2 regions of the Thermodesulfitimonas autotrophica genome follow, and region 2 is predicted to be linked to the other one. Evidence: predicted binding sites of a transcription regulator. Region 2 holds the regulator's gene; the other holds the start of a gene.

Region 1 (14,845 bases), on a different contig from region 2:
AATCCCTCGGGCGGCTGGCGAGCAAAGCGGCGCACATCCTGCGCGGGAAGCATAAGCCGATCTTCACGCCGCATGTCGATACGGGTGATCACGTGATTATCGTGAATGCGGATAAGGTCCTCCTTACGGGGAACAAGTTAGAGAAGAAGCTCTACATCCGGCATTCCGGTTATCCGGGCGGCTTGAAGGTGATGAAGTACGCCACGCTCATGAAAACGCGTCCGGAACTGGCTGTGCGCAAGGCGGTAGAGGGCATGTTGCCGAAGACCAGACTTGGCGCGCGCATGGCCAGGAGACTGCGGGTTTATGCCGGTCCGGAACACCCGCACCAAGCGCAGAAGCCGGAAGCGATGGAGCTTTAAAAAAGGGGGGTAGAGCTTTGGCCAAGGTTCATTTTTACGGCACGGGAAGGCGGAAAAACGCGATTGCCCGGGTGTTTCTCACGCCCGGTGAAGGCAATATGGTTGTTAACGAGCGCCCGCTGGATGCTTACTTTGGGCGGAAAACCTTAGAGGTGCTGGTAAAACAGCCGCTGGAAGTCACCGGGATGCTCGGGCGCTTTGACGTTAAGGCCAGGGTGGTCGGCGGCGGCATTAGCGGGCAGGCGGGTGCGGTGCGGCTCGGTATCGCCCGGGCGCTGGTCGAGGCGGATCCGAACCTGCGTCCGGTTCTGAAAAAGGCCGGCTTTCTGACGCGTGACCCGCGGATGAAAGAGCGCCGCAAGTACGGGCTCAAGAAGGCGCGGCGGGCACCGCAGTTCTCGAAGCGTTAAAACGTTTGCCGTTCAACGTTCAAGGTTCGCGGTTCGAAGTTCAAATGCCGGAATAAGGCTGCCAGGCCGTTTCCGGCATTTTGTTTTTAGAGCTTTGGTAATAACCCCTTGGCGAACAACGTAGCTTTATTTCGTAGGGGAGCCGGCGGTTTCGCGAGAACGGCCGATAGGAGGATCTTTTTCTGAAAAGACGCAGGGAAAAGTTCGGCCACGCACTAAAATTGTTAGTTTTAGGCGCTGGGGCCTATCTTTTTCTTTTGCTCGCAGTCCGGATTTACGATTCTGCGACGTTGCGGGCCGGGGAACAGGAAATCGCTGTCCTATCCCCCGTACTGTTGGACCGGCTGGTGGTGGTCGATCCGGGCCACGGCGGCCCTGATCCGGGGGTAGTGCGGGAAGGAGTCAGAGAGAAGGACCTGACGTTGGCAGTAGCGCTCAGACTCGCCGGTTTTCTCCGGCAGGGAGGCGCGCGGGTAATGCTTACGCGCGAAGAGGACCGGGACCTGGCCGACCCGGAAACGGCGGTTGGTAAGGGGAGGAAGCGGGAGGATCTCCAGCGCAGGGTGGATATGGCTAACGCGAACCGGGCCGACATTTTTGTAAGCATTCACGTCAACAGTTTTGAGGAGGATAACGAATACGGTGCCCAGACCTTCTACCAGCCGGGCGCGGCGGCGGGACGGGAACTGGCCTGCGCCATCCAGAGCGCTCTGCGGGAGTTTTTGGGGAACACGACGCGGTTACCGAAAGCGGTCGATTACTTCACCGGCCGGACGGCGCAGATGCCGGCAGTGGTGGTGGAGGTGGGCTTTATCACTAACCCGCAGGAATTCAAGCTCCTGCAGGACCCTGCTTACCAGAGCAAGGTCGCCTTTGCGATCTACGCCGGGATAGTCCGCTACTTTGCGGCCAAGGCTGGCGCGCTGACGTTGCCCGGGCCACCTTAGTCAGCGTTTGCCGTCGCGGTCGGGGCGGCCATACGGGAGCGGGATGTACTGCACCGAAGGGCGGCGCTGGCTCGGCTGCGGGTAAAGCTCCATCAGGGAGTATATCTCTTTGGGCAGGTCGGTGCGGACCGGAAGGCCCAGCAACTTCAACTGCTCGGAGGTGATCGGGTAGTCGTGGGTGAAGCGGCCGCTGGTGAGGAAGTGGGCAATAGCCCGGGCCTTCTCACTCCCCATTTTCCCGCGCAGGAGATAGTGGACGAATTCCTCGACCTGGTTGATCGCTTTGCGGGAGATGTCTGCCAGGATGACGGTGGTATCGTCGACCTTTTCGATTCCTTTCAGCCGGACGGTTTCCAGGATTGAGGCGGCCGGGTAGTTGCCGAGCTGCGGGTCGACGGGGCCGAGCACCGCGTTTTCGTCCATCACGATCTCGTCGGCGGCAAGCGCAATCATCGTTCCACCGGACATCGCGTAGTGGGGGATAAAAACCGTCACCTTCGCCGGGTGTTTCTCGAGCGCCCGCGCGATCTGCTCGGCGGCAAGCACAAGGCCGCCCGGTGTGTGGAGCAGAAGGTCGATCGGCATGTCGGGCGGGGTATAACGGATGGCCCGGAGGATATGTTCGGAGTCCTCAATGTTGATGTAGCGGGTTAGAGGAAGGCCTAAAAGGCTTAAGAGTTCCTGCCGGTGGATCATGGTGATCAGGCGCGAGCGGCGCTTCTGCTCGATTGCCCGGATGAGACGCATCCGCTGCATCTCTAAGTGCTGCTGTTTCAGCATGGGCAGGAAGGCCGAAATGATAAAGATAGTCCAAATGATGTCGAAAAACGAAAACTGTGCCGCCATTTGTTAACTCCCTTAGAAACGGGGTTGGACTATTCAACGGGTAGAGACTTTGTTATACTTATTTTGTCCGCGCGGAGAGGAATATGAATTTCGGAACCGAATCCTATTACAATAATTTTACCAGGTTTTTGCTAAGGTGACAAGCCTGGATGAGGAAGGGTAGGGGTAATGTTAGGGGTCAACGAACTTTATTCAAGCCTGATTTACGCCGAGAATAACGGACTCTTGAGAGACTTAGAGCGGATTTACCTTGATATGCCCGACAGGGAGTGCCGGGATTGTGAGCTTTGTTGCCAGAATCCGCCTGCCGCTTCTTTGCTCGAGTACCTGAACGTCTACCGCTACATCCGCGATAAACTTCCCGAAAAGCAGGAGGCAATCCTCCGGGGGGCGGCGGAATTTTTCTTTCTCGAGCTTGCCGACCCGGAGCTCAAATGTCCTTTCCGTGCGGCGGAGGGCTGCCTCATTGCGCCGGTTCGCCCGTTCGGCTGCCGGCTTTTCGGCCTTCTCAGCGAAGAGGACTACGCCAAAAGAGAGCAGGAGCGCGTGCGCCACGTTAACGCCCTGGCGGACTTCTTACAGGCGGAATACGGGATCGGGCTGCCAGAGGCGGTGCTCCAGTCTCGCCCCTATTGCGGGCGAAACAGAGACGGGGGCCGGGAGATTACTGCCGACGAACTTACGGACCTCGAGATGCGCCTGCTGGCCCTTGATACCAGCATTGTGGTGCCGGAACGGGTTTTTCGCGGCGGGACGCTGGCGCCGCTTCCGGTGCACTTGGCGATGACGGTGCTCAATGCCGGCGTGCGGGGTAAGCGGTTAGAGGTTGTTCGCCAGTTTCTGTCCGGCTCGCGGGAGTTGCTCGAAAAATATGCGGGGCGGGCCGCGGGTTACCGCTTTTAGGCCGTGGGTCTACCGGAACTTTTTCTAACGGCGTTTTTAGTTGCCCTGACAGGAGCAATGATGCCCGGACCGCTCCTGACGGTAACGGTTGCCGAAAGCGCCCGGCAGGGCGCGAAGGCGGGGCCGCTCCTTGTGGTTGGCCACGGCCTCTTAGAGGCGGCGCTGGTGGCGGCAATAGCTCTGGGGATAGGGCCTTTTATCGCGCGCCAGGGGGTGGTCGCGGGGATTTCGCTGGTGGGCGGCGGTTTCTTGCTCTGGATGGGAGCGACGATCTTGCGTGACGTCGTTAAGGGGCGGGTTTCGCTGGACCTTACCGCTGGTACAAAGGGGAGTAATTCTGCGGCGAGCGCCGGTGTGGGACGTCTGATCGGGCTGGGGGCGGGAGTGAGCCTTTCGAATCCTTACTGGAGCCTCTGGTGGGCTACCATCGGCCTTTCGTACGTGAACGTTGCTCTGCGGTGGGGCTGGGGCGGCGTGGCGGTTTTCTTCACCGGGCATATCCTGGCCGACCTGGTCTGGTACGCGGCTGTGGCCGGTGTCGTGGGCGGCGGGCGTCGGTTTCTGGGTCCCGCGCTTTACCGGGCGGTGCTGACGGTGGCGGCGCTGTTTCTAATCGGGCTGGCGGGGTATTTTATCCTTAAAGGCCTGGAATACTGGCATTTTTGACGGGCCTTAAGGTTTAGGGCTGCGGGAGGGTTCGGCATGACGGCGGCTGATAGGCAGGAAGCACCTGGCGGGTTTATCCGCATCGGCGGGATAGTCCCTCACCCACCGATTATGGTGCCCGAAGTCGGGGGTACCGAGGCCCGGAAGGTACGGCGAACCCAGGAAGCGCTCGTGGCGCTTGGCCGCAGAATTGCGGCGAGCGGTGCAGAAACCATGGTGGTGATTTCGCCCCACGGGCCGGTACTCTGGGACGCCATTAGTGTGGTAACGGTGTCCAGACTGGCGGGGAACTTAAGCCGCTTCGGAGCACCGGAAGTAAGCTTTTCGTTGACGACGGATGGTCCGCTGGCAGACGCGCTGCGCCAGGAATTGGCGGCGCTTGGGCTTCCCGAGACGGCGATCGACGCGGGGTACGGATACCATCTGGACCACGGGATCACGGCGCCTCTTTACTGGTTGCAAAAAGGCGGCATCGCCCTTCCCGTGGTCGTCTGCGGGATGGCCATTATTCCCCTGTGGAAGCTTTACGGCTTTGGCGTTGCCGTGCAGCGGGCCGCGGTGCGGCTCGGCCGGCGGGTGGCCGTAGTGGCCAGCGGGGACCTCTCCCACCGCCTGCTCCCAGAAGCGCCCAACGGATACGACCCGATGGGCGCAGTCTTCGACCGGCGGGTGCAGGAAATCATAGCGGCGGGGGATCCGGTGGCGCTGATCCGGCTGGATCCGTTGCTGGTCGAGCGGGCCGGCGAGTGCGGGCTCCGGCCCATGGTGATGCTCTTCGGTGCCTTCGACGGCTTGGCGGTAGCGGCGGAGGTGCTTTCTTACGAGGGACCTTTCGGCGTTGGGTACATGGTGGCGTGCATCACACCGCGCGGGCGCGACGACCGGCGGCGTTTCTGGGAGGAGTTAAACGCGGCGGCAGCCAAGCGGTTGCGGACGGAGAGCTTTCTGGTGCGGGTGGCCCGAGAGGCTATAAAGGCTTACATAGAAAGGGGCGAGCGCCTCCAGGCGAAAGAGGTGCCGCCGGAATTTGACCGGCCGGCCGGGGTTTTCGTCTCTTTAAAGAAGGACGGGGTTTTGCGCGGCTGCATCGGCACGGTGGAGGCGACGCAACGCAACATTGTCGAAGAGGTGATCGAGAACGCCATCAGTGCGGCGACCCGGGATCCCCGCTTTGACCCGGTGAGCACGGCGGAGGTTGACGATCTTACCATCTCGGTTGACATCCTCGGCGCGCCAGAACCGGTTGAGGGGCTGGCGGATCTCGACCCGAAGCGCTACGGCGTAATCGTTTCTTCCGGCCGGCGCCGGGGTCTTCTGCTGCCGGATATTCAGGGAGTTGATACTCCGGAGGAACAGGTCGCCATCGCCCGGCGGAAGGCGGGTATCGGGCCGCACGAGCCGGTGAAGCTTGAGCGGTTCGAGGTCGTCCGGTACCATTAGGTTTGCGACGGAGGAGGTTGGGGATGCGCGAGGCGCTTTTTTACGAAAAGCAGGAAGATAACGCGGTTTTGTGCCGGCTCTGCCCGAAAGGATGTCTTATTAAGGAGGGGCGTACGGGATTTTGCCGCGTGCGGGAAAACCGTGGCGGGACGCTTTACGCCTTAAATTACGGCCAGTGCTCCTCGTGCAATGCGGACCCGGTGGAGAAAAAGCCGCTCTACCACTTTTACCCGGCCCACACCATCCTTTCTTTGGGGACTTTCGGCTGTAATCTCCGCTGCGGTTTCTGCCAAAACTGGGAGATTGCGCACGGTTCGCCGCCGACTATACCGCTTACACCCGAGCAGGTGGTGGCGATGGCACAGGCCCAGGGACCCCGCTGCGTTGGCGTTGCTTATACCTATTCGGAGCCGGTGGTATGGTACGAATTCGTCCGCGATACCGCCCGGCAGGTGCGGGAAGCAGGACTTAAAAACGTCCTGGTTACCAACGGGTTTATCGCGGAAGAACCGTTACGCGAGCTGCTCCCCTACATCGACGCGATGAATATCGACGTTAAGTCCTTCCGGGATGATTATTACCAGCACGTTTGTGCTGGGCGGCTTGAGCCCGTTCTCCGGACGGTGGAAGTGGCGAAGGACCACTGTCACGTAGAAGTGACGAACCTGATCGTTACCGGATTGAATGATGCGGCAGAAGAGATCGGCGCGCTGGTGGACTGGCTTGCCGCCGTTGACCCGCGTATCCCGCTTCACTTCTCCCGGTATTTCCCGAATTTCGAAATGGAGCGGCCCCCGACGCCGCTCGAGGTGCTTTATGCCGCCCGCGAGACGGCCAGGAAGAAGCTGCGGTATGTTTATCTTGGAAATGTCTGGGATGAGGAGGCCGACACCACCTACTGTCCGGGTTGCGGTGCCGCGGTCGTCCGCCGGGAGGGCTACAAGGTGCGCAACGTCTTCCTCAAAGATGGGAAATGCGGCGCCTGCGGCGCGCCGGTGGATATCGTGGGCTCCGTCTGGGAGGCGAAGCGCTGAGTTCGGAATAACGCCGGTTTACGGGGCTGGGGCGGCGCACTGGAAAAATATTTTGCCCGCCCCATTGTATTTTTATACAACGTCCTGTATAATTATCAACATTAAACTTGGATGGCGGGTGGGAATTTGATCAGGGTCGGTATTGTCGGGGCCTCGGGTTATACGGGTGCGGAGTTGGTGCGGATACTCCTGCGCCATCCGGAGGCGGAGCTTGCCGTTTTAACGTCGCGCAGTTACGCCGGCCAGCAACTATCGGCCGTTTTCCCGCACCTTTCCGGATGCACCGATCGCGTGCTGGAGGTTTTCGATGCGGCGAAAATGGCGGCCGCTTGCGACGTGGTTTTCACGGCGCTCCCCCACGGGCACGCAGTACCTGTCGCCAGGGCGGTTTTGGAACGGGGCAAGAAACTGATCGATTTAGGGGCTGATTTTCGCTTCCGGGACGCTGCCGTTTACGAGGCGTGGTACAAGGTAAAGCACGAGGCGCCGGAGTTAGCGCGGGAGGCGGTTTACGGCCTGCCGGAGCTTTACCGGGACAGGGTGCGAGGCGCCGCCCTGGTCGCCAATCCGGGATGCTACCCGACGGCATCGCTTCTCGCAACGGTGCCGCTTCTTAAGGCGGGGGTTATCGATCCTGCCACCATCATTATCGATGCCAAATCTGGCCTTTCGGGGGCCGGGCGAAAGCTCGACCTTCGGAGCCACTATGCCGAGGTCAACGAAAACGTTACGGCTTATAACGTGGGCATTCACCGGCACACCCCGGAAATTGAGCAGGAGCTGACAGCGGCTGCAGGAACGGAAGTGCGGGTCTCCTTTACCCCGCACCTGGTCCCGCAGACCCGTGGCATCCTAACGACGGTTTACGCTACCCTGAGGAAAGAGCTGACGACCGGGGCGCTTCTCGATATCTACCGCGAGTTTTACCGGGATGAGCCTTTCATCCGGGTGCTGCCGGAAGGGGTGCTCCCCCGGACGAAGAGCGTGACGGGTTCGAACATAGTGCATTTGGGCGCCGTGGCCGACCCCCGCACCGGGCGGGCGGTGCTGTTAGCGGCAATTGATAATCTGGTTAAGGGCGCCTCGGGACAGGCGGTGCAAAATATGAACCTGCTATTTGGTCTTCCTGAGACCACCGGTCTCGATTTCGTCGGGCTCTACCCGTAGGGCGGCAAGTGCTGGGCCGGTAACCGGGGCGAGACTGGCGCGGCTATTAAATAACGAGGAAGGTTTCCCCTCAGAAGGAAAAGGTGCGCTTTCCATAGCGAGTTCGGGAGGCAGATCGATAGTGGAGTGGTTCGCGGGCGGCGTTACCCTGCCCAAGGGGTTCCTGGCAAGCGGGGTGGCCGCGGGGATTAAGAAAGTGAAAAAAGACCTGGCGCTTATTTACAGCGAGGTGCCGGCAGCGGCGGCGGGTGTTTTCACTACCAACCGGGTGAAGGCCGCCCCGCTCTTAGTAACGGCTGCGCGGCTGGCGCGGGGTGTGGCCCAGGCGGTGGTGGTTAACAGCGGTAATGCCAATGCCTGCACCGGGGAGGAAGGCTACGCGGACGCGGTAGCGATGGCCCGGCTTGCGGCTGCCGTTATGGAACTGCCGGAGGAACTGGTGCTGGTGAGTTCTACCGGCGTGATCGGGCAGCGCCTGCCACTCGGGAAAATCGCGGCGGCGCTGCCGGCGGCGGCGGCGGCGCTGGGCGTGGCGGGCCACGCCGCCGCTGCGGAGGCCATCCTGACCACCGATACCGTCACTAAGGAGGCAGCGGTCCGCTTTTCCGTAGGCGGCTGCACCTGCGCGGTCGGCGGGATGGCGAAGGGATCGGGGATGATTCACCCGAATATGGCGACGATGCTCGCCTTTATCACCACTGACGTGGCCATAGAGGCCGAGCTTCTGCGTCGGGCGCTGAAAGAAGCGGTCGACGCCTCCTTCAACATGATTACGGTTGACGGGGATACGAGCACCAACGACATGGTGGTGGTCTTAGCCAACGGCATGGCGGGGAACCCGAAGCTCACCGCCGCGGGGCCAGCATACGCCGACTTTGTGGCGGCGCTCACCGCGGTTTGCACCGAACTGGCGAAAAAAATCGCCCGGGACGGCGAGGGGGCCACGCGGCTTATCGAGGTCCGGGTTACAGGCGCTAGGACGCTTGCGGACGCGCGCCTGGCGGCTCGGGCGATTGCCGGTTCCAATTTAGTGAAGGCGGCGGTTTTCGGGCGGGACGCTAACTGGGGCCGCATCCTTTGCGCTGCCGGTTATTCCGGCGCGGCCTTCGACCCGGCGAAAGTCGCCATCTTTATAGGTGCAGAACAGGTGGCCGCAGGTGGGGCGGGACTTCCCTTTTCTGAGGAGAGGGCGAGCCGGGAGTTGGAACAAGACCCGGTGGTGATAACGGTTGATTTCAACGAGGGCGCGGCCGCTGCGGTAGCGTGGGGCTGCGATCTGACGTATGATTACGTAAGAATCAACGCCAGCTACAGAACGTAGAAGAATCATCGGTGCGTCTTGCGCGACAGAGGCAAAATTTTTAAGACAGCGGGGCGAGGCAATGGTTTTAACGGCACAGGAGAAGGCGGGGATTCTGGTTGAGGCCCTGCCCTACATAAAAAAGTTTTACGGCAAGATTATCGTCGTGAAGTACGGCGGTCACGCGATGCTCAACTGCGAGCTGAAGCGGGCGGTGATGACCGACCTCGTGCTGATGAAGTATGTCGGGATGCATCCGGTAGTAGTCCACGGCGGCGGACCGGATATCTCGAAGATGCTGAAGCGTCTTGGAAAAGAGACCTCCTTCGTCAACGGCCTCCGGGTAACGGACGCCGAAACGATGGAGGTTGTAGAAATGGTTCTCGGCCGGCTTAACAAAGAAATTACCGCGCTTATCAACCGCCTCGGCGGACGGGCAGTGGGGCTTTGCGGGAAGGATGCCAACTTGGTCATGGCGGCGAAGAAACCGGGGAAGGTGCGGCTAGCCGACGGCAGTGAGGTCGAGCAGGACCTCGGTTTTGTGGGCCGGGTGACGCAGGTGAATCCCGACCTGCTGCTGAGCGTCATCCAACAGGGGTACATTCCCGTAGTGGCCCCGATTGGCCTGGGACCCGACGGCGAGGGATACAACATCAACGCCGATACGGTAGCGGGGAAAATTGCTGAGGCTCTTGGGGCCGACAAGCTCATCATCCTCACGGATGTGGAGGGGATCTTGAGTGATCCGGCGGATAAAGGTTCGGTCATTTCGGTGTTAAGGGTGGACGACATTCCGGAGTTGGTGGCTTCCGGGAAGATTTCCGGGGGAATGATCCCCAAGCTCGAATGCTGTGCGGCGGCGATCAAGGGCGGTGTGAAGCGGGCCCACATCCTCGATGGCCGGGTTTTGCACGCCATTCTCCTCGAGGTTTTCACGGACGAGGGCATCGGCACGATGGTGCTTCCTTGAACGGTAACTTTTTTAAAATAAGGAGGGAGCCGGTTGGCAGCGGAAAATTCTGCGGGGTTCTCGCCGCGAGAGGTTGTGGCGCTGGCCGATAAATATATAATGAAAACTTACGGGCGCCTTCCGCTGGTCCTGGTGCGCGGCGCTGGGGTTAGGGTCTGGGATGCGGCTGGTAGGGAGTACCTTGACTTCGTTGCCGGTCTGGCGGTGAATTCTTTAGGCCACTGCCACCCCCGGGTTGTGGCGGCTATTAGGGAGCAGGCCGGGGTACTCATGCACTGCTCCAACCTTTACTACTCGGTGCCCCAGACCATGCTCGCCCGGTGGCTGGTGGAGCACACACCTTACGACCGGGTCTTCTTTTGTAACAGCGGGGCCGAGGCAGTGGAGGGGGCTTTAAAGCTCGCCCGGAAATACGCGAAGAAGAGGTGGGGCGAAGGGCGCTTTGAGATCGTGACGGCGCTCAATTCCTTCCACGGCCGCACCTACGGTGCCGTGACCGCGACCGGGCAGCCCAAGTACCACCAGGGTTTTGAGCCGTTAGTGCCCGGGTTCCGGTACGTTCCTTTTAACGACGTGGCGGCGCTTGAAGCCGCGGTTACCGATAAAACGGCGGCGGTTCTCTTGGAGCCGGTTCAGGGTGAAGGCGGGGTTTATCCGGCAACAGACGAATTTATCCGGGTTGCGTGGGAGATTTGTCAGCAGCGGGGGGCACTCCTAATTTTTGACGAGGTGCAGTGTGGTTTAGGGCGGACCGGACGGTTTTTGGCGCAGGAGCACTACGGGGTTACGGCGGACATCACCTGTCTGGCGAAGGCCCTTGGTGGTGGCTTTCCGATCGGGGCGCTCCTGGCGACGGAAGAGGTTGCTTCTGCCTTTGCGCCGGGGGACCACGCTTCGACCTTTGGGGGGAACCCGCTGGCGGCGGCGGCGGCGCTGGCGGCGCTGCGGGCGATAGAAGAGGAGGGGCTAGTCGCCAACGCCGTGCGGGTGGGAAGCTATTTCCGGGAGGCCCTGGAAAGGCTCCGCGCGCAAAGCGGCCTGATAACCGAGGTGCGGGGCCTCGGACTCATGCTCGGCGTGGTAGTAAAGGTGCCGGCGAAGCAGCTGGTTTCTCTGTGCCAGGAGCGCGGCCTGATTGTGAACGCGGTGAAAGAGGATACCTTGCGTTTTGTGCCGCCGCTGACTATCAGCCGGGAGGATGTCGACCGCGCCGTGGCGATTTTGCAGGCGGCTCTAACCGCGGCGGTACGGGAGATAGAATTAAATCCTTAGGGGGTTAAGACAATGTTTGCCTCGTTGCGTAAGCGCTTCCACGGCCGGGATTTCCTTTCGATTGGTGACGTTACAGGCGAAGAGATCAGAGCGATGATCGATATCGCCCGGGAGCTGAAGGAGGCTAGGTACAGAGGAGACCGGCATACCCTCTGTGAAGGCAAGACGTTAGCCATGATTTTTCAAAAGCCCTCCACGCGCACCCGGGTATCCTTTGAGGTGGCGATGTACCAGTTAGGGGGGTACGCGCTGTATCTCAACGCGCAGGACCTGCAGCTTGGCCGCGGGGAGACAATCGCTGATACCGCGCGGGTTCTCTCCCGTTACGTAGACGGGATCATGATCCGGACCTTCAGCCAGGAAGACGTGGTTGCGCTGGCCGAAGCGGCGACCATTCCGGTGATCAACGGGCTCACCGACTGGGAGCATCCGTGTCAGATCCTGGCCGACCTGATGACCATTCTCGAGGCCAAGGGCAGGTTTGAGGGGTTAAAGGTCGCCTGGGTTGGGGACGGCAACAATGTTTGTCATTCGTTGCTTTTAGCGGCGCCGCGGGTGCGGATGGATATCGCGGTGGCTACACCGCCGGGCTACGAGCCTCACCCGGAGATTGTGGCGGCGGCGAAGGAGGCGGCTGCGGGGAGCAAGGTCGAGGTGCTCAATGACCCGGTGGAAGCGGTGCGGGAAGCAGATGTTGTCGTGACGGATGTCTGGGCGAGCATGGGCCAGGAGGCGGAGCACACTGAGAGGGTCCGCATCTTTAGGCCCTACCAGGTGAACGCTTCCCTGCTCCGTCACGCGCGGCCGGACTGCATCTTCCTCCACTGCCTCCCGGCGCACCGGGGCGAGGAGGTCGCCGACGAGGTGATCGACGGACCGGCGAGCCGGGTCTGGGACGAGGCGGAAAACAGGCTCCACGTCCAGAAGGCGCTGCTGGCGCTGGTGCTTTAGGTTTTGACGTTCAACGTTTAATATTTTGTGGCCGTAAGTTTTGCTTCTATCTGCTGTATTTGGGGCCGTTATTTTTAAGGAGGATCTTTCGGATGAGCAAAAAGGTGGTTTTAGCTTACTCGGGCGGGCTCGATACGTCGATCATCATTCCGTGGCTCAAGGAGAATTTCGGCTACGAGGTCGTGGCGATGGCCTGTGACCTTGGCCAGGGCGAGGAGCTCCAACCCCTTGAAGCCAAGGCTTTAAAAAGCGGTGCCAGCAAGGTTTACATCGTCGACGTGCGGGAGGAATTTCTGACCGACTACGTCTTCCCCTGTCTGCGGGCGGGAGCGGTCTACGAGGGTAAGTACCTTCTCGGCACTTCGATGGCCCGGCCGCTCATCGCCAAGAAGTTAGTGGAGATTGCGCACCGTGAGGGGGCCGAGGCGGTGGCCCACGGGGCTACGGGGAAGGGTAACGACCAGGTCCGCTTTGAAGTCAGTGTGGCGGCGCTCGACCCCAACCTGAAGGTGATCGCCCCCTGGCGGTTGTGGGACATCCGCTCGCGGGAAGAGGCGATCGCTTACGCGGCGGCCCGGGGTATCCCGGTCCCGGTAACTAAGGAGCGTCCCTACAGCATGGACCGGAATATCTGGCACCTGAGCCACGAGGGCGGGGATCTTGAAGACCCGGGGAACGAGCCGCCCGCGGACCTTTATCTTTTAACGCTCCCCCCAGAGAAAGCAGCAGCGGCGCCCGTCTACGTGACCATCGACTTTGAAGCCGGCACGCCGGTTGGGCTCGACGGGACGCGGCTGGACCCGGTGACGCTGGTAGAGCGCTTAAACGAAATCGGTGGCAAGCACGGCATCGGCATCGTGGATATGGTGGAGAACAGGCTGGTGGGGATTAAGTCCCGGGGCGTCTACGAAACGCCTGGCGGAACGGTGCTCTTTTACGCTTTGCGGGAACTCGAACGATTGACCCTCGACCGGGCCACCTTGCACTTCAAGGAGATGGTAGCCCTCAAGTACGCGGAACTCGTCTATGACGGGCTCTGGTTTTCGCCACTCCGGGAGGCTCTCGATGCCTTTGTGACCTCCGTTTGCCGGACGGTGACCGGGCGGGTGCGTCTGAAGCTTTACCGGGGGACGATCTCTCCGGCGGGCATCTGGTCGCCCCATTCGCTTTATCTTAAGGACCTGGCTACCTTCGAGCGGGACGAGATGTACGACCATAAGGACGCCACCGGTTTCATCAATCTCTTCGGCCTACCGCTGAAAGTGCGAGCGTTGGTGAAAAAGTAACGGGAGGGGAAAGCGTGGGCACGCTGTGGGGTGGTCGGTTTCAGAAAGAAACGGACCGGCGGGTGCGGGAGTTTCAAGATTCCCTTTCCTTTGATTTCCGCCTGTGGCCCTACGACATTAAAGGGAGCCAGGCACACGCGCAGATGCTGGTGAAGGTCGGGGTGCTGGCGCCGGACGAGGGTGAGGCAATTATAAAGGGGCTCGCGAAGATTTACGCGGAATTTGCGGCCGGGAAGGTGCAGCCCGAAGGGGAAGAGGATATCCACTCTTTAGTGGAAGCCCTGCTGGTCAGGTGGGTGGGGGAAGTAGGGAAAAAGCTCCATACCGGCCGCAGCCGGAACGACCAGGTTGCCACGGACCTGCGCCTTTACCTGCGCGACGAGATTGATGCGGTGCGGCAGCTCCTAAAAGAGCTACGGCGTGCTCTGGTCGACGTGGCGGCGGAGCACGTGGAGACGCTGATGCCGGGCTTCACGCACCTCCAGCCGGCACAGCCCGTGACTTTCGCCCACCACCTGCTTGCCTACTACGAGATGTTCACCCGTGATGACGCTCGCCTAGCAGATTGTTACCGGCGGACCAATGTTCTGCCCTTAGGTGCTGGGGCCCTGGCGGGCACGACCTTCCCTCTTGACCGGGCCTACGTGGCGGAGCTCTTGGGTTTTGAAGCCGTGGCCGCAAACAGTATGGACGCGGTAAGCGACAGGGATTTCGTGGTGGAGTTCTGTGCGGCCGCTGCGCTGACGATGGTTCACCTGAGCCGTCTGGCAGAGGAGATCATCCTCTGGAGCACCCCGCAGTTCGGCTTCGTCGAACTTGACGATGCTTTCGCCACCGGGTCGAGCATGATGCCCCAGAAAAAGAACCCGGACGTGGCGGAGCTCTGCCGGGGCAAGACGGGCCGGGTGGTGGGGAACCTCACGGGGATGTTGCTGTTGCTCAAGGGTCTGCCTCTCACTTATAATAAGGACCTTCAGGAGGACAAGCCGCTGCTCTTCGATACCGTGGACACCTTAAAGGCGTGCCTTACGGTTTTCGGGCCGCTCTTACGCACCATGAAGGTAAACCGGGAGCGACTGGCTGCGGCGGCGCGTGCCGGCTTTATTGCGGCTACCGACCTGGCGGAGTACCTCGTGCGCAAGGGGCTGCCGTTTCGTGACGCCCACGCGGTTGTCGGTCGGGTGGTCCTTTACTGCCTGGAGCGCGGGAAAACCCTCGAGGAACTGACCCTCGAAGAGTACCGGCAGTTTGCTGCGGTGATCGACGCCGACGTGTTTGCCGCAGTCGGCCT
Region 2 (14,845 bases):
GGGATAGAACCTGTACGTGGTGGAAAGCTGCGTACAGCGTAGCCTGCCTTGAGTGGCCCGGGTGGATGCAAAGAAAAGCGGCCTCCGGGTATGGGCCCATCCCGGAGGTCCGCTAGCTGAAACCCTGGCTGCAAAAGAGGCTAGGTGGAGGGCGGTTCTGTCGGGGAAAACCCCTAGGCTGTCCGGATTTCGGGGTGCTCCAGGGATTAAAGTGTATGCTTAGTGGCAATCCAGCCCCGGTTGCGGTGACGGACCGGGGACGCCCTTAAAGGGAAACCGCTGGCGCGGCGACGGCCAGTGGGCGTCCGGGAAATCCTGCTGGACCTAAGCTACAGCGTTTACCTGGGGCGCTATCACTTACCCATTTTGAATTTACGGCCATTTTCGAGGTGAGAGCCGTTTGGGTAATAACCGGCCCCGCGGCGCTTTTGTGCGCCACCTGCTTTTTGTGCTTGCGGGGACTTTTACCGCTACCGTATCCTGCGCGCTAGTTTCGGAAACCTTTGTGCGCCGGATGGAGGCGGTTGGGCTTGCGGTTGGCTTTCTTTTTCTGATTATCGCGGTGAATATTATCTTCGATATCGTGGGCACGGCGGCTACGGCGGCTTCGGAGCCAACCTTTAACGCGATGGCGGCGCGTAAGGTTTCCGGGGCTTCGGAAGGGCTCTGGCTGGTGCGGCATGCGGATAAGGTCGCCAATTTTGCGAACGATATAATCGGGGATGTTGCGGGAACTGTTGCCGGCGCGCTCGGCATTTCGCTTATGACGCAGGTGTTGGTCCGGTGGCCGGAGCTGAACGAACTCTGGTTGAATATCCTGGTCACAGCGGCTATCGCTTCCCTGACCGTGGTGGGAAAGGCTGCGGGCAAGCGGTTGGCGGTGAGCGAGCCGGACCAGGTTATTTTTTTGGCGGGGCGGATAATGGCAGCCTGGGGGCGGATGAGGCCCCCATTTTGGCGCAAAAAGAGGGCGCTTAACAGGAAGGGGCGACAGTTTGAGCGTTCTCGAGCAGGTTAACGCGCCGGAGGATCTGCGCCGGCTTAAAATAGAAGAGCTGAGTCAGCTGGCGGCCGAGCTCCGGGAGTTGATCATCGAAACGGTGGCTCAGACGGGCGGACACTTAGCGCCGAATCTCGGGGTGGTAGAGCTTACTATCGCGCTGCACCGGGTCTTCCAGGCGCCCCGGGATAAGATCGTTTGGGATGTTGGGCACCAGTGTTACGCCCACAAGATCCTCACGGGCCGGCGGGAGCGCTTTGGCACGCTACGGCAGTTCGGCGGGATAAGCGGCTTCCCCTGCCGGGACGAGAGCGTTTATGACGCCTTTGGCGCCGGCCACGCCAGCACCTCCATTTCGGCGGCACTGGGCTTAGCGAAAGCCAGGGACTTTAACCAGGAGGATTACGCGGTGGTGGCGGTAATTGGTGACGGGGCGCTAACAGGGGGTATGGCGCTGGAAGCGCTCAACCACGCGGGCCACATCAAGGCCAACTTCATCGTGGTCCTCAACGATAACGAGATGTCGATTTCGAAAAACGTTGGAGCCCTGGCCGGCTACCTCACCCGCCTCCGGACGGACCCTATGTACCACCGGTCCCGGGAGGAGTTTGAAGCCTTAATTCAAAAAATACCAGCAATCGGGCCGCGGATGCTCCGCGTGCTGGAACGCCTGAAGGACAGCGTGAAGTATCTGGTGGTTCCAGGGATGTTTTTTGAAGAGCTCGGTTATACCTACTTAGGACCTGTTGACGGCCACAGTATCCCGGCGCTGCTGCGGACCCTGGAAAAGGCAAAGGGCCTCAAGGGGCCGGTGCTGGTCCACGTCGTCACGCGAAAGGGGAAGGGCTACCCGCCGGCGGAGAAGGACCCGGACACCTTTCACGGCGTTGGCCCCTTCAACCCGCTGACGGGTGAGGTCTATGGGGCGGGAAAGATAACCTATACGGAGGTCTTCGGCCAGACACTCGTCCGCCTCGCGGAAGAAGACCCCCGTATTGTCGCTATTACCGCGGCAATGACCACCGGCACAGGACTCAAGACCTTCGCGCGGCGCTTTCCCCAGCGTTTCTTCGACGTCGGGATCGCGGAACAGCACGCCGTGACGTTGGCGGCCGGGCTCGCGGCCGGCGGCTGGCGGCCGGTGGTGGCCATCTATTCGACCTTTTTGCAGCGGGCCTACGACCAGATCGTGCACGACGTCTGCTTGCAGCGTTTGCCGGTCGTTTTTGCCCTTGACCGTGCCGGCATCGTGGGCGAGGACGGCGCGACGCACCAGGGGCTATTCGATATCGCCTACCTGCGCTCGATCCCCAATATGGCGCTGATGGCGCCGATGGACGAGAACGAACTGCAACACATGTTAAAGACGGCCTTGCTTTACGGCGGTCCCTGCGCGATCCGGTACCCGCGGGGCAGGGGAACGGGGTGCGCTTTAGAAAAGGAGCTGCGCCCGCTTCCCTTCGGCCAGGCGCTGGTCCTCCGGGACGGCAGAGACGTGAGCCTCTTCGCGCTCGGCAACACGGTCGCCGCGGCCCTTGAGGCGGCGGAGCGGCTGGCCACGCAGGGGATCGAGGCGGCGGTGGTCAACGCCCGTTTTGTAAAGCCTCTCGACGCTTCCCTCCTCCTGCGCTTTGCCCGGCGGACGCGACGGGTGGTGACAGTGGAGGAAGGCATCCTGGCGGGCGGTTTCGGTAGCGCGGTAGCTGAGCTCCTGATGGATAACGGGCTCGGCAATGTGGAGCTCGTGCGGTTAGGGATCAACGATACCTTTGTCCCGCACGGCGCCCCGGCCCTCCTCCGGGAAAGGTACGGGCTTACGGCTGAGAACATCGTTGCCGCGGTTACCCAGTCACGGCGGCGGTTGCGGGTTGCCGCCAGGAAGAAGTGATGTCCGTCCGGCGGCGGTTGGACGTGGCCCTGGTGGAGAAAGGGTTTTTTGTTAGCCGCGAGCAGGCACGTCAGGCTATACTTGCCGGCTTAGTGTTCGTGAACGGCCTCTGCGTGCAGAAGCCGGGCCGTTTCGTTTCCGCCGCGGATAGAATGGAGGTGCGCGGGGAGGCGCTTCCCTACGTCTCCCGCGGGGGGCTGAAACTCGCGCACGCGCTACGTTTTTTTGGGGTTAACCTCCGCGGGCTGGTGGTCATCGACGTGGGGGCATCAACAGGTGGTTTTACCGACTGCGCCCTTCAATTTGGAGCGCGGCGGGTTTTCGCGGTGGATGTCGGTTACGGGCAACTGGCCTGGAAATTGCGAACCGACCCGCGGGTCACCGTTCTCGAGCGGACCAACATCCGCCACCTTGCTCCCGAAGCGATTGACGAGCTTGCGGACTTCGCCACCGTCGATGTCAGTTTTATCTCGCTTGAAAAGGTTCTGCCTTGCGTAGGGGCACTACTAAAGCCGGAGGGGCAGGGCATTGCGCTGGTTAAGCCCCAGTTTGAAGCCGGGCGGGGCAAGGTGGGCAAAAAGGGTGTGGTGCGCGATCCGGCCACGCACGTGGCCGTCTGCGCGAAGATTATCGCCTTTATCGGCTCGCTCGGCTGGGAGGTGCGGGGCCTGACTTACTCGCCGCTACGCGGGCCGGAAGGCAACATCGAGTTTCTTGTCTACTTCAGTAAGGTTACAGGGTGTCCGTGGGACGGCAAGGTGGAAGAGGTGGTGACGGCGGCCTGGCGCCACTTTAAAAGTTAACGGCCCCCCGGAATCCCTTAAAGCCGTTGGCTTGTGCGGCCGGATAGAGAATTTTTTATGGTGGGATACAGTGGGTATTAAAGTTGTGGGGTTGATTCTTAACCCGGCGCTAGGAGAAAAAATTGCGCCGGTGGCCCGGGAGATCGTGCGTTTTCTTGCCGGACACGGGGTAAAGGTGCTCGTTTTGCGGGAACACGCCCGCCTGGTGGGGATGGAAGGGGTTGACCGGGAAAGGATGCGGGAAGCGGCGGAGGCGCTTTTCTCCCTTGGTGGGGACGGGACCCTCCTTTCCTGCGTTCCGGTTGCCGCTCCGGCCGGCATCCCGGTGTTAGGGATAAACCTCGGACGCTTGGGTTTTCTTACCGAGCTCGGGCCGGAGGAGCTCTTTTCCGGACTGGAGCAGGTTCTGGCGGGGCGCTACTGCACGGAGGAACGGCTGCTTCTTTGGGGCGGCATCCGGCGTGCGGGGGCTACGGTGCGGGAGGTCGTCGCGCTCAATGATTGCGTCGTGGGGCGGGGGGCGCTCAGCCGGCCCTGCCGCCTGGAGGTGCGGGTGGACGGACACTGCGCGATGAAGTACAACGGCGACGGGATCATCATCGCCACTCCTACCGGTTCGACTGCCTACTCTTTTTCTGCCGGCGGTCCGGTGGTCGCACCCGGGGTAGACGCGATCATCCTCACTCCTATCTGCGCTCATTCGTACATGGTGCGGCCGATGGTGGTGGGCGGCGGCGCGGTGGTAGAGGTTTTTCTCGAGACGAGCGTCGCCGGCTTTGGCCTCTCGGTTGACGGGCACGAAAACCTGCCGCTGCTGGCCGGAGACTGGCTGACCGTGAGGCGCTATCCGCGGCCTCTGCGGCTGATCAGGACCGGAGAGCGGAGCTTTTATTCCGTTTTGCGCCGGAAACTGCTGCTGCACGGCATAGAAGAGTGCCGTCAGTGAGGAGCAGGGTGGGATGAAACGCGTACGCCAGCAGAAAATCCTTCAGCTGATCAAGGAGCATCCTATTACCAGCCAGCGGGATCTGGTACGGGCTCTCGCCGCGGCCGGTTTTAAGGTCACCCAGGCTACGGTTTCGCGGGATATCAGGGAACTGGGACTGGTGAAGGTCGCCGCAGACGGCAGGCTACGCTACGTTGCCCCGCGGACCCGGGGGAAAGGCGACCTTGACGAGGCGCGCTTCCGCCGGCTAATACGGGACGCGGTGGTCGACGTCGAGACGAGCGAGAATTTAGTGGTCGTCAAGACTTTTCCGGGGGCGGCGCAGGGTGTGGCGTCGGCAATCGATCAGGTGGAGTGGCCTGGTGTTGTCGGAACGGTAGCCGGGGACGATACCTTTTTGATTGTCGTCAAACCCCGGGGCCGGGCCGCCGAGGTGCGGAACCGGCTGCGGGCTCTGCTGGCGGGAGAGAAGCGGGAGTAATGCTCCGGAGCTTAACGATCAGAAATGTGGCGCTCATTGATGACTTAACGGTTGAGTTCGGTCCGGGGCTCAATGTTTTAACGGGCGAGACCGGAGCCGGTAAATCAATCATCCTCGAAGCGCTTATGCTGGCGCTGGGTAAGCGCGCTGCCGCCGATTACATCCGGACCGGCGCCGAAAAGGCGGTCATCGAGGCCGTGTTTGCGGTCCAGGAGGTACCGCAGTGCCTGGCCGAGAGTGGGATCGAGCTTGAGGAGGGGCACCTTTTTTTTCGCCGGGAGTTGTACCGCCAGGGAAAGAGCCTCTGCCGGGTCAACGGCCACGCGGTGCCGCTCAGCCTCTGCCGGGAGGCCGCAGAGGAGCTGGTTGAGTTTCTGATCCAGGGGGAGGAACAGGCGCTCCTTACCCCGGCGAAGCAGTTGGCGGTTCTCGATGCTTATGCGGGGTTGGGGCGGCTGGCCGGGGAGGTGGAGCGGCTTTACCGGCGCTGGCACGCGGCGCGGGAGAAAGCGGCTGCGGCGGCGGGCGCGGCGCGGGCGCGGGCGCGAGAGGCCGATACCCTGCGCTACCAGATCGCCGAGATCGACCGGGCGGCTTTTCGCCCCGGGGAGATTGAAGAACTGCTCCGGGAACGGGAATGGCTGCTAAATGCGGTCCGGCTGACCGAGTTAGGTGCCCGGGCGCGGGCCTTCTTGACCGGAGAGGATCATGCGGCCGTAGAAAGCGTGGGTGAGGCGGCGGCCATTTTAGCCGAGATTGCCAAGTACCGGGAGGAAATGGGGTATTATGCGCAGGCGTTGCGGGAGGCGGTGGCGCTCATCGTGGAGGCGGCGCGGGAACTGGAACGCCTAACCGACCGCGCAGAGCACGACCCGCGCCGCCTCGATCTGGTGGAGGAAAGATTAGAACTCTTCCGGCGCCTCAGCCGCAAGTACGGGGAAACGGTTGAGGCGATCCTGCGCTTCCGGGCGGAGGCGGCCGCCGCGCTGGAAACGTTGGTCCGGGAGGAAGAGACGACAGCCGGTCTGGAGGCGGAGGCGGAGCGCTGGCTATCGGAGTGGCAGGCGGCAGCGGCGAGGTTGCAGGAAGGCCGGGAAGAGGCCGCCCGGCGGCTCGAAAGGGCGGTAGAGGAGGAACTTGCCCGTTTAGCCATGGAACGGACGTCGTTCCGGATTACCTTCGCCCCCGTAGCCCAGGTCCCGAACCCGCGCGGGTTGCAAGAGGTCGAATTCCTTTTCAGTCCCAACCCGGGCGAGCCGCTCAAACCTCTATCCCGGATCGCTTCCGGCGGGGAGGCCATCAGGACCCTGTTCGCCTTGAAGGTCCTCACGGCGGCGGCCGATAAAGTGGGAACACTCTTTCTTGACGAGGTTGACACCGGGATCAGCGGCCGGGCGCTGGAAGCGGTCGCTTCCCGGCTTAATTTACTCGCCGCGCGGCGGCAGGTGCTCTGTATTACCCACCAGGCGGTGGTTGCCGCACGGGGCGCCGTTCATTACGTTATCACCAAGGAAATCGCGGCGGGGCGCGCGGTGGTGCGGGTTGCCCCGGTCAGCGGGGCGGCGAGGGTGGCGGAGATCGCCCGTCTGGTAGGGGGTTCGCCTGAAACCGCCGCGGAGCACGCGCGGGTGCTCCTAGAAAGCGACGGGCAAGTTACGCCGGAAACTACATAAAGCTTTTACCCTCCGGGTAGATTATTTGCCCGGAGGGGTGCCACATTGCCACGAAAACTGCGCCTTTTCGCGGTCTTTTCTTTTTTTCTCCTTTTTTTTACCCTGAACTATCTTGCCGCGGCCTTCTGGCCGGTCAAACAGAGCCTGGCCCTCGGTGAATGGCTGAGTTTCAACAACCTTTTCCCCCCGGCGATCCAGAAACACCTGGTCCTGGTAACGGCGGATAACGGACGCGGGGGTGGAGGCCAGCCGATAGGTAGAGGACTCCGGTTCACCGCACCCGGCACCTTTCAAGCGCGGGTTGCCCTGCACGGTCTCATCCCCCTTAAAACCCTGGTCTTTGAGGTCCGTCCGGTACCGCGGGTTTATCCGGGCGGCCAGGCGGTTGGGTTGCTCCTGCATGCCAAAGGGGTAATCGTGATCGGCTACGCGGATGTTATCGCTACGGACGGTTCCCGGGTGAGTCCGGCCGCGCGAGCGGGATTAATGGTCGGGGACTTGATCCTGAGTATTGACGGTCGCCCGGCGACGAGCGATCAGGTGGTGAAGGAAGCGATTTGCCGCGCCGGACGGGAGGGGCGTCCGGTTGTGCTGCAGGTGAACCGGCGCGGGCGGCTGCTCCGCTTTGAGGTCCAACCGCGCCTGTGCCGGCGCGCGGGCTGCTACCGGATCGGTCTTCTGATTAGAGACGCCACCGCGGGCGTCGGCACGCTCACCTTCTACCACCCGGAGACGAGGCTTTACGGCGCCCTCGGTCATGTCGTTATGGATGCGACCACCGCTCATCCCGTGGAGCTGGCCAAGGGCTCCTTAGTGGAGGCCTTCATCCAGGGCGTACGCCCGGGAGAGAAGGGCAAACCGGGCGAGAAAATCGGGGTCATAAACGAAAACTCTTCTCTTTCGGGCACGATTGAGGCTAATACCGAGTACGGCATTTTCGGCCATTTAAACCGCCTGCCGGAGCATCCCCTTTTTAGGGCCCCTATTCCCGTAGCCCTCGCCCACCAGGTACACCCCGGAAGGGCGCAGATGCTCACCGTGCTTACGGGAAACAGACTCGAAAGCTTTGACGTTGAGATTCAGCGGGTAAACCCCTTTTACGAGAGGGGGAGAAAGGATCTTATCGTGCGGGTTACCGATCCCCGGTTGCTGCACTTTACAGGGGGGATCATTCAGGGGATGAGCGGGAGCCCCCTCATTCAGGACGGGCGCCTGGTCGGCGCGGTGACGCACGTTTTTATCAGCACGCCGGAAAAGGGCTACGGCATCTTCGCGGAGCGGATGGTGCGGGCGTGCGGTCTGCTCGCCTTCCCGGAGGTGAAGCCGACATTTTTCGATGAACTCAGACCTTCCCTGCTGAAGGCTGTTGTAAAATATTATATAAAGCAGGAATGAAGTGGTTACAAAAATATCCAATTCGAAAGTTTTTTTACGCCAGGGTAGCAGGATATTTTTGACTGCTGCAGAATTTACTGATTTACCAAAAAGTTAATTAGGTAACAAAAGGGGGCATTTAACTTTGAGCAGACTGGTCCGCATTCTCGTGGCCGACGATAACCGGGAGTTCTGTGAGTTGTTGAAGGACTACCTGAGTCAGCAGCCCGATTTTGAGCTGGTTGGCGTGGCTTATAACGGGCTGGAAGCAATCCAGTTGATTGAAGAAACCCGGCCCGATGTAGTGATCCTCGACATCATTATGCCCCACCTGGACGGGATAGGCGTGCTGGAGAAATTTGCCAGTAGCGCCGCCACCTACCGGCCCAAGTTCATTGTGCTGACGGCGTTAGGGCAGGAGACGGTAACGCAGCGTGCGGTGGAGTTAGGGGCCGACTATTACGTGGTCAAACCCTTTAACTTCAGCGTCTTGGCGAACCGGATCAAGCAGCTTGGCGACGGCACGGCGACCAGCACTCCCTTTATTGCCCCGACGAAACCCCGGAACCTTGACGTAGCGGTTACCAATATCATCCACGAGATCGGCGTCCCGGCACACATTAAAGGCTACCACTACCTGCGGGACGCGATCCTGATGGTTGTGGAAGAGATAAACCTGTTAGGCGGTATCACCAAGGAGCTCTACCCGATGATCGCGCAGAAGTACAACACCACGCCCAGCCGGGTCGAGCGGGCGATCAGACACGCCATCGAACTGGCCTGGGACCGGGGGAATATGGAGGCGATCTCTAAGTTTTTCGGCTATACGGTCAACATGGCCAAGGGCAAACCGACCAACTCGGAGTTTATCGCCATGATCGCCGATAAACTACGGCTGGAGTCAAGGGTGAGTTGATGAAGGAAAGAGGCCTGACCGACCGGTCAGGTCTCTTAAGTTAGCGTTATGCGGCGAACCGGCTACTGCGGTAGGGCGGAGCGGTTTTTGCGCGAGCGGGGCCTTCAGGCCTCTTGCTTTTGTGCGTTAGCAGGTTCCGGAATGCATATCTTAAATAGAGCGGGGCCTGTCCTTGACTTACCAGCCAAAAGATTTATACTGGTTTATAAACGGTAAGGTGGCAGAGAAATGGTCGTCAGAGGCCGAGCACGCGTTGACCGGCGCACGAAGAACCTGGTGCGGCGCCTGCAACCAGGCGAAATTGCGGTAATCAGCCACGGAGGCATCGATAAACTTGCGGCGCAGGGGTTAATCGAAAGTCGCTGCCGGCTGGTGCTCAACGCGGAAAAGTCGCTTTCGCCCGATTACCCGAACGAGGGGCCCTTGATGCTCTTGGATGCCGGTATTCCCATTGTCGATGCCCTTGGTCCGGCGGTGATGGAAATCCCGGAGGGGGCGGAGGTAGAGGTTGCTGACGGGGCGGTATTCCTGAACGGTGCCTTGATCGCTCGCGGTGAGCCGCTGACGCGGGAGAGGGTCCTTGCCGGTATGGCCGCGGCGAAGGAGCGCCTCGGCGAGGTATTAGTCCGGTTTGTGGATAACACCTTGGCCTACGCCCGTAAGGAGGTCAACCTGATCGCCGGGGCGGTGCCCGTGCCGCCGCTCAAGACGCGGCTTGAGGGCAGGCACGCCCTGGTTGTGGTGCGGGGTTTCAACTATAAGGAGGACCTGCAGGCGATCCGTCCCTACATCAACGAGGTGCGGCCGGTTCTGATCGGGGTTGACGGCGGCGCGGACGCCCTGCGGGAGTTCGGCTACCGCCCGGATATCGTGATCGGCGATATGGACAGCGTGAGCGACCAGGCGCTGCGGGAGGCCACGGACGTGGTGGTGCACGCTTACCCGAACGGGGAGGCGCCGGGGCTTAAAAAAGTGCGGGAGTTGGGTATCCCTGCCGTCACCCTGCCGCTTGCCGGAACGAGCGAAGACGTGGCCATGTTACTGGCGTACGAAAAGGGAGCGCGGCTTATCGTTGCCGTCGGTACCCATTCCAACGTTCTCGATTTCCTGGAAAAAGGGCGCCGCGGGATGGGGAGCACCTTTTTGGTGCGGCTCAAGGTGGGCGCAATCCTGGTTGACGCCAAGGGGGTTTCGCAGCTCTACCGGAGCCGGGTCAAGTTCCGTTACCTGGCCCAGGTGGTGGCGGCCGCCCTTTTGCCCTTCGCTGCCGTGGCGATAATCTCCCCTTCGATCCGTCAGCTGCTGAGGCTTATCCTCATCCAGTTCCGGGTCTTGCTCGGGCTTTAAGTCAAAGGAGAGTCGGGCGTTGATTATCGACATCCGCTACCACATCATCACCCTGGTTGCGGTTTTCTTAATGCTGGGACTCGGGATCCTCATCGGTACTACCATGGTGGGAAACGAGGCGCTCACGAAACAACAGGAACAGCTGGCTGACCGTTTAGAGAAGCAGCTCAACGTTCTCCGGTTGGAAAATGTAAAGGTTCAGGAGCGATGCGAGCGGGTGGAGGCGGAGAACGCCGCGCTGACGGCTTTTGCGCGGGAGGTTGTTCCTTTCGCGATTGCCGGGCGGCTCCAGAATGTCCGGGTAGCCGTTTTTGAGGTCGGCGGCCCGGCATCGCCAGAGCTCTTAAACGATTTAAAAACGGCCGGCGCTGTGGTGGGACCGGTGGTAACCCTGGTTAGCGGTTTCGACGTTGCCGGTGCGGCTCCTAAGATCAGCGCAGATCTGGGCTGGGCGGAGAAGGATCCTACGGCGGTGAGCGACCGCCTTGCCAATGAGCTAGGCCGGGCGGTGGCTACCGGCCAGAACCCGAATTTGGTGCGCTACCTTGCCGAGCAACGGCTTATCCGGGTTACCGGCGACTTTGCGCTGCCGGTCCAGGCCGGTGTCGTTATCGGCGATTTTGGGGACGAGCGAGGCGCCCGCGCCGGGCGGTTTGATCTCGCATTGCTCGACGGTCTGGTAAAGGAAGGCGTAACGGTGGTTGCCGTCGGCACCGGGGAAGAAGCCGGAAAAGGTATTGAAGAGTACCAGAAGCGGAAAATAAGTACCGTAGCGGATGGCGAGACGCCTTGGGGGCGGGTGGGGTTGATCCTGGCGCTTTCGGGTTACCCGGGCCATTACGGCGGTGGCGCCGGCGAGAAGCATTTCCTACCGCCATATCCCGCCGGAGGAGCCAGATGAAGCGGGTTTCGGTGGTTATTCCGGCTTACAACGAGGCGGCGCGGATTGCGGCTACGGTCCGCGCGGTGCGCGAGCTTCCCGAGGTGGCTGAAGTCATCGTGGTTGACGATGCTTCGACCGACGAAACGGCAGCGCTGGCGGAAAAGGCGGGTGCGAAGGTGTTGCGCCTGCCTGCTAACCGGGGGAAGGGCGCCGCTCTAAACCACGGCGTGGCCGGGGCGAGCGGCGACGTGGTGGTGCTGCTTGACGCCGACCTTGGCGAGTCGGCCCGGGAAGCGCGGGCGCTTATCCTCCCGATTTTGCGGGGTGAAGCGGATATGACGGTGGCCCGTTTCCCCTCTACCGGGAAGAAGGCGGGCTTCGGGCTGGTGAAGGGGCTCGCGCGAGCGGGCATCCGTTATTTCACCGGGTTGGAGGTCACCGCGCCCCTTTCCGGGCAGCGGGCCCTGTCGCGGGAGGTGCTGCAGTGTGTGCTGCCGTTTGCCCGGGGCTACGGCGTTGAGGTGGCCCTTACCATCAGAGCGGCCCGGAAAGGGTTCCGGATCAGGGAAATCCCGGTTGTTATGCGCCACCGGGAGACGGGCCGGGATCTCGGCGGTTTTATCCACCGGGGCCGCCAATTCCGCGACGTGCTTTTGACGCTAAGCCGCCTTCTCTTTGAATTGCGGCGGCCGGGCAGGGAGAGCGGCTGAATGGAAGCGTGGCTTCTCCCGGTGGCCTTGCTGGCCGGTTTTGCCTGCGCCCGCGGGAGTTACGGGCCTTTCAGGCGCCTCTTAGTGAACGGCGGCGCGGTGCGGCCCAATTACCGGGGACAGGCGATACCTGTGGGCGCCGGGATGCTCTTCTTTTTTGCGGTCCTGCCTCCGGTTCTCGCAGGCGTTGTTCTCTGCCCGGGGCGGCTACCACTGGAAAGGACGGTGGCCTTCCTTTTTTTGCTGGCGTTGACCACCCTGGTGGGGGTCATTGACGATGCCTGGGGCTCGCGGGCGGTATCGGGGTTTAAGGGGCACTTTGGCCGGCTCTTACGCGGCGAGTTGACCACGGGGGCGCTGAAGGCCTTGGCTATAGCGGCCGGTAGCCTGATCCTTTTTCTGCCGGGTGCGACGCCGGGGGAGGCACTGCTGAACGCGGCGGTGGTGGCCCTGACGGTTAACGCGATGAACCTCTTTGACCTCCGGCCGGGCCGGGCCGGAAAGGTTTTTCTATTGGCCGCTGCTATCCTCACCTGGGCGGCTTGGGGAAAAGAGGAATTGCTCTTTCTCTGGCTGGTCTGCGGGGCGTTGCTGGCGTTTCTGCCCGGCGATCTCGCGGCGCGGGCGATGATGGGCGATGCCGGTTCTAATTCTTTAGGGGCGGTGCTCGGGCTGACGGTCGTCTGGGGCTGCGATGTTGCGGTGCGGGCTGGTGTGCTGGGAGGGTTTATTCTGCTCCACCTCCTGACGGAGCGTTACTCGCTGACGGAGATCATCGCCCGCAACCGGGTGCTCAATTTTTTGGACCGCCTGGGGCGGCGGGATTGAAGGTGAAGGGTTGGTGGAAAAGGTCACCCTACAGGTGCTTGAGGTCACGGCGGGCAGGGTTAACATTTTTGCGGGGCCGCTGGGCAGCGGGAAGACGACCGTGGCCGTAAACGTAGCCTGCTACTTAGCGCAGCAACGGAGCAGGGCGCGCAAGCCGGCGGCGGATGCGGTTCTCCTGGTAGACCTCGATCTTATTAACCCTTTCCTTCGTTCGCGGGTGCTGCGGGAAGAGCTCCAAAAACGCGGCGTCACGGTAATCTGCCCGCCAAAGGAGCTGGCGCAAGGGGACTTGCCGGCGCTGCCGGCCGCCGTAAAGGGTGCCCTTGCCGCGAACAGGCCGGTCGTCTTTGATGTCGGCGGTGACGGGATCGGGGCCACGGTGCTCGGGGCGTACCGGCCCTACCTCCCGGCGGGCGAATACCGCTTCTTTTTTGTGGTCAACACCCGGCGGCCCTTCATGGCCACGGCGGCGGAGATTGGGGCTGCGGTGCAAGAAGTGGCGGCGGCCGCACGGCTGGATGTAGACTATCTGGTTAATAATACGCACCTCGGCCCGGATACGTCTGCCGCGGTGGTGCTGGAAGGGCTGTCGGTTGTCCGGGAGGCGAGCGCTCAGCTCGGTATTCCGGTGGCCTTCACCGCGGTTGCGGCCCGTCTGGCGGCGGCGGTTGGTGGGGTGGCGGGGCGGGTGCTCCCGCTCGAAATCTTCCTGCGCCTGCCTTGGACCTGAGGGAGCACGTAGCCTTGCCGGAGCCTGCGCGGTTTGCTTTGGAGCCAACTTTTGCGACGGAGGAGTTTATATGTCTAAAATTACTTTCAATACGGAACGGTGCAAAGGTTGCGAGCTTTGCGTCAGCGTCTGTCCCAAAAAGATCATTGTTCTCTCTCCCGAGATCAACGCGCAGGGTTTTCACCCGGCGACGCTTAGCGACCCGGGCAAGTGTACCGGCTGCGGGTTCTGCTTTTACATCTGCCCGGATCTTGCGGTAACGGTGGTGCGGGAGAGGAGGGCAGCCAATGAATAAGGTCTTGATGAAGGGAAACGAGGCTTTCGGTGAGGGTGCGGTAAGGGCCGGCTGCCGGTTCTTCTTTGGTTACCCGATAACGCCCCAGAGTGAGATTCCTCACTACTTAGCGCGGCGGCTGCCCCAGGTCGGCGGCGTTTACCTGCAGGCGGAGAGCGAGCTGGCCGCCATTAACATGGTTTACGGCGCGGCGGCTGCCGGCGCCCGGGTGATGACCTCGTCTTCGAGCCCCGGGATTAGTCTGATGCAGGAGGGCATCTCTTATATCGCGTGTGCTGAGCTTCCCTGCGTTATTGTGAACATCATGCGCGGGGGGCCGGGGTTAGGGAATATCGCCCCCGCCCAGGGGGATTATTTCCAAGCGGTAAAGGGTGGGGGACACGGAGATTACCGGTTGCTCGTCTTGGCGCCGGCCTCGGTCCAGGAGGTTATCGACCTAATGGCGCTGGCCTTCGACCTAGCAGATAAGTACCGCAATCCGGTGATGGTAGTGGGCGACGGCATTTTGGGTCAGATGATGGAGCCTGTGGAACTCGGGCCCCTGCCGGAGGTAAGCCCGCCGCCAAAACCCTGGGCAACTACCGGTATGCTGGGCCGTAAGACGCGCAATATCGTAAACTCGCTCTATATCGAGCCGGAGGAAATGGAAAAGGTGAACCTGCGGCTCCAAGAAAAGTACCGCCAGATGGCGGAGAGGGAAAAACGCTGGGAGGAATACCGGGTTGAAGATGCGGGACTGGTCCTGGTGGCCTTCGGGATGGTGGCCAGAATCGCGAAGGCGGTAGTGGATAGGCTCCGGGCGGCGGATATTCCGGCAGGTCTTATCCGGCCGGTGACGCTTTATCCCTTCCCCGATGTCCCGCTGGTGCGGGCGGCGGAGAGGGCGCGGGCTTTTTTGGTGGTGGAGATGAACGCCGGGCAGATGGTGGAGGATGTGCGGTTAGCCGTCTGCGGGCGCCGGCCGGTTTATT

What was found. The regulator ArgR, encoded in region 2, controls arginine synthesis, uptake and breakdown. The targets are predictions, from matches to a motif close to ANTGNATAAANATACA.
Region 1: the regulator ArgR is predicted to act here: its motif matches at 6,674-6,689, upstream of argC (N-acetyl-gamma-glutamyl-phosphate reductase).

The regions. Positions count from the first base shown of each region.
Region 1 is NZ_RKRE01000003.1:424,530-439,374, forward strand. It holds gene rplM (50S ribosomal protein L13) at 1-362, shown strand, start outside; gene rpsI (30S ribosomal protein S9) at 380-772, shown strand; gene EDD75_RS09645 (N-acetylmuramoyl-L-alanine amidase) at 1,030-1,719, shown strand; gene EDD75_RS09650 (SDH family Clp fold serine proteinase) at 1,720-2,565, opposite strand; gene EDD75_RS09655 (YkgJ family cysteine cluster protein) at 2,734-3,468, shown strand; gene EDD75_RS09660 (LysE family transporter) at 3,526-4,134, shown strand; gene amrA (AmmeMemoRadiSam system protein A) at 4,171-5,574, shown strand; gene amrS (AmmeMemoRadiSam system radical SAM enzyme) at 5,598-6,608, shown strand; gene argC (N-acetyl-gamma-glutamyl-phosphate reductase) at 6,735-7,775, shown strand; gene argJ (bifunctional glutamate N-acetyltransferase/amino-acid acetyltransferase ArgJ) at 7,897-9,096, shown strand; gene argB (acetylglutamate kinase) at 9,158-10,045, shown strand; gene EDD75_RS09690 (acetylornithine transaminase) at 10,145-11,317, shown strand; gene argF (ornithine carbamoyltransferase) at 11,330-12,268, shown strand; gene EDD75_RS09700 (argininosuccinate synthase) at 12,361-13,554, shown strand; gene argH (argininosuccinate lyase) at 13,569-14,845, shown strand, end outside.
Region 2 is NZ_RKRE01000001.1:66,737-81,581, forward strand. It holds gene EDD75_RS00350 (CNNM metal transporter family protein) at 401-1,018, shown strand; gene dxs (1-deoxy-D-xylulose-5-phosphate synthase) at 996-2,888, shown strand; gene EDD75_RS00360 (TlyA family RNA methyltransferase) at 2,885-3,691, shown strand; gene EDD75_RS00365 (NAD(+)/NADH kinase) at 3,762-4,637, shown strand; gene argR (arginine repressor) at 4,651-5,118, shown strand; gene recN (DNA repair protein RecN) at 5,118-6,791, shown strand; gene spoIVB (SpoIVB peptidase) at 6,837-8,186, shown strand; gene spo0A (sporulation transcription factor Spo0A) at 8,311-9,081, shown strand; gene steA (putative cytokinetic ring protein SteA) at 9,310-10,428, shown strand; gene EDD75_RS00395 (copper transporter) at 10,448-11,329, shown strand; gene EDD75_RS00400 (glycosyltransferase family 2 protein) at 11,326-12,021, shown strand; gene EDD75_RS00405 (MraY family glycosyltransferase) at 12,022-12,849, shown strand; gene EDD75_RS00410 (P-loop NTPase family protein) at 12,863-13,579, shown strand; gene EDD75_RS00415 (4Fe-4S binding protein) at 13,650-13,874, shown strand; gene EDD75_RS00420 (3-methyl-2-oxobutanoate dehydrogenase subunit VorB) at 13,867-14,845, shown strand, end outside.